One region of the Paenibacillus sp. B-A-8 genome, then DNA from elsewhere that is predicted to be linked to it. Evidence: riboswitches for the same ligand, from Rfam matches in the RefSeq annotation. Region 1 holds a riboswitch; the other holds the start of a gene.
What was found. Region 1 has a riboswitch for cyclic di-GMP ahead of ACN6MV_RS21265 (thiamine pyrophosphate-binding protein). Riboswitches for the same ligand answer to the same signal wherever they lie in the genome.
Positions count from the first base shown of each region.

Region 2: another riboswitch for cyclic di-GMP. It lies ahead of ACN6MV_RS30450 (NPCBM/NEW2 domain-containing protein); the one in region 1 lies ahead of ACN6MV_RS21265 (thiamine pyrophosphate-binding protein).

Region 1 is NZ_CP183882.1:4,721,649-4,725,882, forward strand. Features, by position in the region: gene ACN6MV_RS21255 (helix-turn-helix transcriptional regulator) at 1-282, shown strand, start outside; gene ACN6MV_RS21260 (methyl-accepting chemotaxis protein) at 405-1,655, shown strand; cyclic di-GMP riboswitch class I at 1,846-1,941, shown strand; gene ACN6MV_RS21265 (thiamine pyrophosphate-binding protein) at 2,060-3,703, shown strand; gene ACN6MV_RS21270 (carboxymuconolactone decarboxylase family protein) at 3,714-4,082, shown strand; gene ACN6MV_RS21275 (DNA-binding protein) at 4,205-4,234, opposite strand, start outside.
Region 2 is NZ_CP183882.1:6,754,689-6,758,922, reverse strand. Features, by position in the region: gene ACN6MV_RS30465 (Crp/Fnr family transcriptional regulator) at 1-260, shown strand, start outside; gene ACN6MV_RS30460 (EAL domain-containing protein) at 311-1,300, shown strand; gene ACN6MV_RS30455 (hypothetical protein) at 1,410-1,982, shown strand; cyclic di-GMP riboswitch class I at 2,140-2,226, shown strand; gene ACN6MV_RS30450 (NPCBM/NEW2 domain-containing protein) at 2,482-4,234, shown strand, end outside.

The DNA of each region.
Region 1 (4,234 bases):
ACAGCCTTCAAAGCAGCACTGCCAAAATATCCGGTAAAATTAAGGGTTAGAACATCTGTCTTAAAAGAATTGCAACGTGAAAGATTCGTTTCTATCCATATGATAGAGCCATCTAGCAATGCAGAGTGGGTGAACGTAGAAGCCGAATTTAATACGATCGAGTCGGCCTGCCGGATAATCCTTTCTTTTAGTCCCTCGGTTATTGTACTTTCACCGCAAGAACTTTTAGAGATGGTAAAGTCTGCTATCGCAAAAATTTCCGCTATTTATGAGGATTTTTGACACGAAATCTAACGAACTACTCCGAAAAGAAGATTTATGTCAGTTCTTACTATAGACCAATCACCTTTAAATCCCATATAATAACACCAATACATAATATTAATAAGGAGGACATTATACCAATGAACTGGATGCATAAACTTCCGTTAAAACAAAGAATTGTTGCCGGATGTTACCTCGTTGCCGCACTATTTGCTATTCCTGTTTTAGTTACTTTTATGATCTTAGGCAACATTATTTTGGGTATTGTTCTAATCGTCGTTCTTGCTGCTCTAACCTTCCCAGTGGCCCGCTTTATCGAGAGAACGCTTACATCTTCTTTTGATGACATCGCGAATGTATCTCATAGTATTTCAAAAGGGGATTTTACTAGTAGAGCCGACGAGAACGGGTCTATGGGGGACGTAAGCCGTTCCTTTAATACTATGATTGACAAGCTCAAGAAGATTTTGACAGAAGCATCACAAATCACTCGTCAAGTTATGGATGCAAGCCGTGGAATCGAAGATAAGAATCAGAATTTGAAAATTGTCATGGCACAGGTAGCCTCTTCGTCTAACGAGCTAGCTCTTGGTGCAAATGAAATATCTACGGATATCGCTGAAATGACAGAATCTATTAAAGATATTGAGAATAAAGTATCCAATTATACGAACTCAACAAAAGAAATGAACAGACGTTCAATACATACATTAGAGCTAGTTGAACAAGGACGCCAATCCGTTGATACTCAAGCTGAAGGCATGCGTAAAAACATCCAGGCTACTCAAAAAGTAGCTGACACTATCGAAGCCCTTTCTCAAAATGCTCGCGGCATTACGATGATCACAAAGACCATTACTGAGATCGCTGAACAGACCAACCTGTTATCACTAAATGCTTCCATCGAAGCAGCGCGTGCAGGAGAACATGGTCGAGGATTTGCTGTAGTCGCACAGGAGGTTCGCAAGCTCGCTGAAGAATCAACGGCTTCTACGAAGGAAGTCTTTGGCTTGGTTCGGAGCATCGAAACTGATATTAAACAAGCGATTGATAATATCGCTATCAACGAAGAAGTCGTACAGGTACAGAATGAGATGATCACTCAATCTGCTCATATCTTTGCTCAAATCGTGCAAAGTGTACAGTATATTACCGAGCAGATCTCCTCCTTCTCTGCCGAAAGTGATCTTATGTTGGAAAGTGCATTGAAAATCTCAAGTGCAATCGAGAATATCTCTGCGATCACGCAGCAAACCGCTGCCGGCACCGAAGAAGTATCAGCCGCTATGAATGAACAAATTAATGCCCTGCAGTCCGTTGCAGAAGAAACTGAGAAAATGACTCAGGCTGTATTTAATCTACAGAAGACGATCCATATTTTCAAGTTTTAAGTGACGTCCAAATCATATAAACAAATTCAAAAACTGCCCCTAAGCTTAGACTTAGGAGCAGTTTTTTTATATCTATTATTTCATAGGTTCGACAAGACTTTCGTCAAAATTCGAGTTAATTTGCGATAATATATTGACAAAGAGTGTCTAGGAATATATTGTAAAGGAAAATTCTTCTTATAAATTTCTAAATTAATATTGGCAAAATCTTCGAAAGAGGATGACGCAAAACCATGGATCTACAGCCTCATTTTTAATCTGAGGCCATGACTGCCAGGTTGCTGAAAACCAAGACGACTGGACTTTTGTTCAGTCTCTATGGCGATTTATGCTACCAACCTGTGCCCTATTTTAGAGCACAGGTTTTCTAGTGTTTGGTTTTAAAATAACAATCAACTTGTGAGGTGTATTTTTTGAAGACAGTCGCAGATTACATGTCGGAAGCACTACGGAACCTTGGTGTTACCCATTCCTTTGGTATCATCGGTAAATCCATTTGTCCTATCGTTCTTAAAATGGTAGATTACGGTATTGAATTTATTCCTGGAAGACATGAAAGCAGTTCCGGCTTCGAAGCAGCTGGTTATGCGCTGAAAACTGGAAAACTAGGCGTAGCTTTTGGCACTTCGGGTCCTGGTGGAACAAACCTACTAACTGCAGCAGCACATGCTAAGGCCAACAACCTACCTGTCCTATTTATTACTGGCCATCAATCTATTAAAGAGCTTGGAATTCCCCAATGTCAGGACTCTACCTCTTTTCTAGCTGATTTAGCTGATATGTTTAGACCTGCCACCTTATATAGCAAGCTTATTGAACGTGGAGATCACTTTAGCACAATCTTTAATCATGCCATATCCATTGCTTTGAGCGGTAATCGTGGTCCCGTTCACCTTTGTATTCCCTTTGATGTACAAACGGAATTGCTAGAGGAATGTAATATTGTAATCCCTGAACGCGAATCACTGGTTAGCCATGCTAATATCGACCGTGTACTTGATGCTATAAATAACTCAAAGAATCCAATAATTATCGCGGGTAAAGGCGTTAACCGCTCAGGAGCACATAGTGAGCTAATTCAATTAGCAGAAACATTTAATATTCCTGTAGTTACATCTCCAGGTGGTAAAGGAGCTATAGCTTGGGATCATCCACTCTATCACGGTCCAATTGGAGTAGGCGGTTGTACCCATGGGGATGACTTGCTGAATCAAAGTGATCTATTTATCGTTCTCGGGTCACGTTTAAGCGATATGACTATTTGTAATCTTAAAAGGGAAAATCATCCTGCAACATTAATTCAGTTTGATAGCGATCCGACTTTTGTCGGAAAAATATTGTTCTCTAAAACGATTCCAGTGACTGGAGATCTACGTGACAATCTAGTTTGCTATCTCAATAATATTGACACGAACAACATCACAAAACGCGAAGCACCGACAAATTCCGATTATACCGAAGAGCCTCCGATTTTACCAAACCTTTCACTTGCATCGGTCTTGAGTACGATGAGTGATTTGATTCCTTATAACAGCACAGTCTTTGTTGATGATGGAAGTCACGGTTTCCATGCTGCGAAATGGTACAAGGTTAAGAAACCTGGCAGTTTTGTATTCGATGCTTACTTTGCATGTATGGGTAATTCCATCGGGATGGCAATTGGCGCAAAGGTTGCTGCACCAGAAGAAACGATCTTCTGCATTACAGGAGACGGCTGCTTTATGATGCTAGGCGCAGAGATTAACGCTGCTGTCTGCAAGGATATTCCTGTCATATTCATTGTTGTGAATAATAAACAGCTAGATATGGCTCTAAAAGGTATGGAAAAAACTACAGGACGTATTGACGGAACGATCTACGAAGTCCCTATGGACGCTGTGAAATTCGCAGAATCACTTGGTGCTACGGGTTACAAATGTGAGACAGCTGAGGAGTTCGAAACAGCTATCAAGGACGCTGTTGCCATCAACCGTGTTGCCGTCATTGAACTGCTAACAGACCGTGATGAGGTCCCTCCGACTGCTCATCGTACTCTGAACCTAAATTAGGAGGTCACTTATGAAAGACAATGTAAACAGTGGTCTTAACCACTTCACGAATCTCTCAGGAGACTACGGAGCTAAGGCACTGGCTCCGATTAAAGAACATTTCCCTGATTTGGCTGAATTTATTATGGGAAATGCCTACGGCGATATTTTTCAACGCAACACAATCGAAGCTGACTGGAAGGAAATCGCAGTTATCTCTGCCCTGATTTCGATGGGTCAGTTTGATCAATTGGGTGTTCATTATGTCATGGCTCTTCGTGTGGGAGTTACTGTAGAACAACTCAAAGGGATTCTATTACACTTAGTACCCGCAATAGGGGCACCTAGAATCATTACCGCTTTTAATATCCTTCTCGAAACGATTGAAGAAATAAAGTAACTATATGCCGGATGGCAAAATGTAGCATTTGTTATTGAATATTAAATATTGCAACACAAAAAGCGGCAGGCCAAGGATAATCCTTAGCTTGCCGCTTTTTGTGTTAATCTGTGATGGGGACTTTAGGACTCACTGGCAAAGGACAAACCTTT
Region 2 (4,234 bases), 2.0 Mb from region 1:
TGAAATTTCATGATGCGAGAGCGCGTGCGATATTTACACTAAGAAGACTATACCAAAGATTCGGAGTAGAGGAGCAAGGCAAACAGAGGATTGATCTTCGATTGACCCATCAGCAGTTCGCGGATATGATCGGAACATTAAGGGAGACGGCTACTCTTGTGCTTAAAGATCTGCAGGAGCAAAAGATTATTGATATTCAACATCAGCAGATCACCGTGTTAGACCCGACGTATTTACTAGAGTATACGGATTTCGATTGAGAAGAGCAGTTCCGGGATCTTTTTCAGAGAATTGATTATTAAAGGGGGTTATGAATGTGGCATGTAATCATTGTGTAGTAAGTGAGTTGAATTTTGAAATCAAGGCTCATGGTGAGCTTAATCTAAGGATTTTACCTGAGGTTATTCATCATTTGAGTAGAAGTAATACGATACATAAGGTGGAAGAAAATGTGATTACGATTAAGGAGGCTGGGGTGCGGGATTTTCTAGATTTCTGTAATGACCATATGGAGTCGGAGCAGTTTGAATTCCGTATAGATGACCAAACATGGAGACCTCTATCCGAATTACCCACTGTACTTAATATGGAGTGGATTGATGAGGTTATAACTAAGGGTTTAGTTACTTGTCACTTCCAACCGATTGTGAACGTACGGGAAGAGATTTTTGCATACGAGCTCCTATCCAGATTTAAAAAAGATGATGGGTCCCTTATCTATCCTAATGAGATTTTTGCGGCGGCACGGAATCGTGGGCGTTTATATGCTTTAGACCGGTTATGTAGAATGACTGCTGTAAAATATGCTGCACCCTTAAATAAAAAAACCTTTATTAATTTTATCCCAACGTCGATCTACGCGCCAGAGTTCTGCTTAAGATCAACTGTTGAACTGGCCAATCAATTAGGCGTCGATCCCTCTCTTTTTGTCTTTGAAGTTGTTGAGACGGAGAAAGTGGATGATCTCGCTCATTTGAAAGCTATTTTGACATATTACAAGGATCGGGGATTTGAATACGCTCTAGATGATGTTGGCGAGGGCTTCAGCACGATCGAGATGTTATTGGAGCTTAAACCCCATTACATGAAGCTGGATATGAAATATGTTCAGGGTGTGTCCAGCGATCTGAACAAACAGAAAATAGCTAAACAATTTTTAGAAAAAGCTTTAGAAATCCAATCCGTTCCTTTAGCAGAAGGTGTGGAGTTTAGAGAGGACTTTGAATGGCTCAAGCAGAGTGGTTATCAGTTGTTTCAGGGATATTTATTTGGAAAGCCTGATCCTATTCCCAAACAGTGATCCTAAGGAGCATATCTCCGTCTAGAGGATGAGATGGATTTCAGGTCAGAGTCTGAGTACAGGTAAACCCCGGGGTTGTATAATTAAGGTAATTGAGAAGGGGGACGGGATGGATATGAAATGGCATAAGTACATCACGCGCTGGGCGGATTCTAGAGGGTTAGGTGGACGGGAAATTGATTATCAATGGCCGTCTCCATCATTTCCGGTGGTAAGTATTCGCAGCAATTTGGGTCGATACTCAGGTCAGGGGTATGGTTACGGAAGCAAGCCACAAGTGAAGACGGCTGTTGGTTTAATTGCTATTGGAGATGTAGCTATAGGCTTGATATCCATAGGTGCAATAAGCGTCGGTGTACTATCCGTAGGTGCTATATCACTGGGGATGTGGTTAGCGCTCGGAGCGATAGCACTTAGTTGGCTTGGCTTTGCCGCGGGAGCAATTGCGATTGCAGGAGTGGCTGTGGGAGCGATCGCGATAGCCGAAAAAGCATTGGGAGCGATAGCCATAGGCGATACGGCGTTTGGGGCGATAGCCATAGGGCGAATCGCTGGAGGTGCGATAGCTATTGGACAATGGGCATATGGTGTAATCGCTGTTGGAGAGCATGGTTTCGGGTTAATTCCGATCACGGGTGATGTGTGGAATTGGTTCCGGCGTTTGTTTGGGCTAGGAGATTAAGCCGCTAAGCAGTTCTAAAGTATCATTCATAGTCTGGGATAGTTAATAAAAAATATCTATCAGAACAGAAAAACTAATTGCAATTACCTATTCGGATTTCATACCAATTAATCATGCGATCAGATGTAGCGTTATGTTACTCTTTGTAATGTATTCGAAACTTCATAGGCAAACCTATGGAAATGTAGGGACGCAAAGCTATAGGGACTAAGGTTATTATAACTATTGTCAGCCAGCTGCCAAAGAGTGTATTACGCTTTTTGTTAAAATATAAGTGAGTATAAGTTATACACCTATACTTAATGTCTTATATTTCTCGCTTAAACGCGTATCGTCCTTAGAAGGGCGTCGGGGCGTTTATGCTTGTTAAAGTTTAATAAAAATTAAGTCTTAATTTTTATGGACTTTATACGCAATCAAGCTACTCTTTTGGGGTAGTTTTTTTTGTGCCCATTTTTGGGTACTGAAGAGATTCATATTACATCTGGGGGTAGAAAAGATGAAAAAAATGATTGCAATCGCTACATCGGCAGCCATGATAGCCAGTTTTTCGAGCGAGGCAGGTTATGCTTTAGCAAGTGATGTAAGCAAGGTAAGTGTAGTGAACAGCGTAGTACAAAGCAAAGCTGAGCTATTAAGCAGTGCGTCAGTTATTCCGTTTGATCTGTATGGAAAGGCTATCCTTAGCGCTTATAACGATGTTTTTAAAATGAATCCTGCAAATATTAAATCCATCACGAATAATGGTGGCAACTACTCAGGTTCACCAATAGCTAAGGCTATTGATGGCGATATGAGTACGCATTGGGAAACGGGCAAACCGAATAGCTCAACGTTTACGAACGAGGTTGTCTTTGTTTTTAATGAGTCCACGGAATTAAATAGAATCGTATATGCTGCAAGACAATCCGGTGCAAAGGGTAAGGGGTTTGCTCAGGAATTTGATATTTATGGCTCAACTACGGATGCAGGCGATTTTACACTAATATCCTCTGGAGAATATAAAGGCGGAGCAGGAGATGTTGTGGAGATTGAGTTTGCACCTACAGCTTTCAAGAGACTTAAATTTGTCTACAAAAAAGCTAATCAGGATTGGGCGAGTGCAGCAGAGTTTTCTTTTTACAAAGAAGATACCGTATCCGCTAAAATGAAAAATTTATTTACAGATGATACCTTGAGTCAAGTTAGCGCAGCATTTAATACGGTGGAGAAATTAACGGCTTTAGAACAAGAAGTGCAGTTACATCCACTGTACACGCAGTTTCAAGCAGATATAGAGAATGCAAAGGTGCTTCTGGAAAACCATCAAGTAGAGGAAACGGCAGCTAAGGTTTCGAAGTTAAAGGGGTATGGCACAGCATATGAAAATGCCTATAGCGAAGCTTACAGAATGCCAAACTCAAACGTATCAAAAGTAACGGTGAATGGTGGAAGCTACCCAGGTACGAAACCGGAATACATGCTCGATGATCTGCCGAATACACATTGGGAAACGAACAAAAATAATGACGACAGCTTCACGAATGAAGTCGTGTTTGAATTAGCACAGGCCAAAGTATTAGACAGAGTGGCTTTCCTGGCTAGAGATAATCGCAAAGGGTTCCCAGAAGCTTTTGAAATCTATGCATCAGAGACGAGTAAGGGAGAGACCTTTCAGCTCGTATCTAGCGGAACCGCGACTAGTACGAACGACTTTCTGGAGTTTAAATTCGAGCCTACGAAGTTTAAAAGATTGAAATTCAAGTTCACAAAAGCCAATATTAACAGACCTTTTGCGGCTGAATTTAGATTTTATACAGAGGATAAAGTAAGCGAAGCTGTGAATGGTATTTTCACAGATGGAACGATGAGTGCGGTTGTTCCTGCTTATAATAGCGCCAATGCAATCAATGAATTAGAAGAGGCGGCAAAAGTACATCCGCTCTATCCAATCCTTAAAGACTCATTGGATTTGGCTAAGAAGCTAGTAAATGGTGAAGTTCAAACCGAAGGCACCATTATTGAGGCTGAACAGCGTGGAGATATGAAAAAGCATGCACAGCAAAACCTGAGAATTGGTTTCGGTACGAACAACCAACCTACGGGACTCGTTGCAATGCCTGGAGATACAATCAATGTTTATGTAGATGCAGCTTCTACTGATAAATTGCCTGCAATAGTATTTTCGCAACAAGAGGCGGCTTGGAATGTTTGGGCTAGAAGCGTGCAATTACGTCCTGGTAAAAACACTATAACCGTTCCTGAGTTCGCGA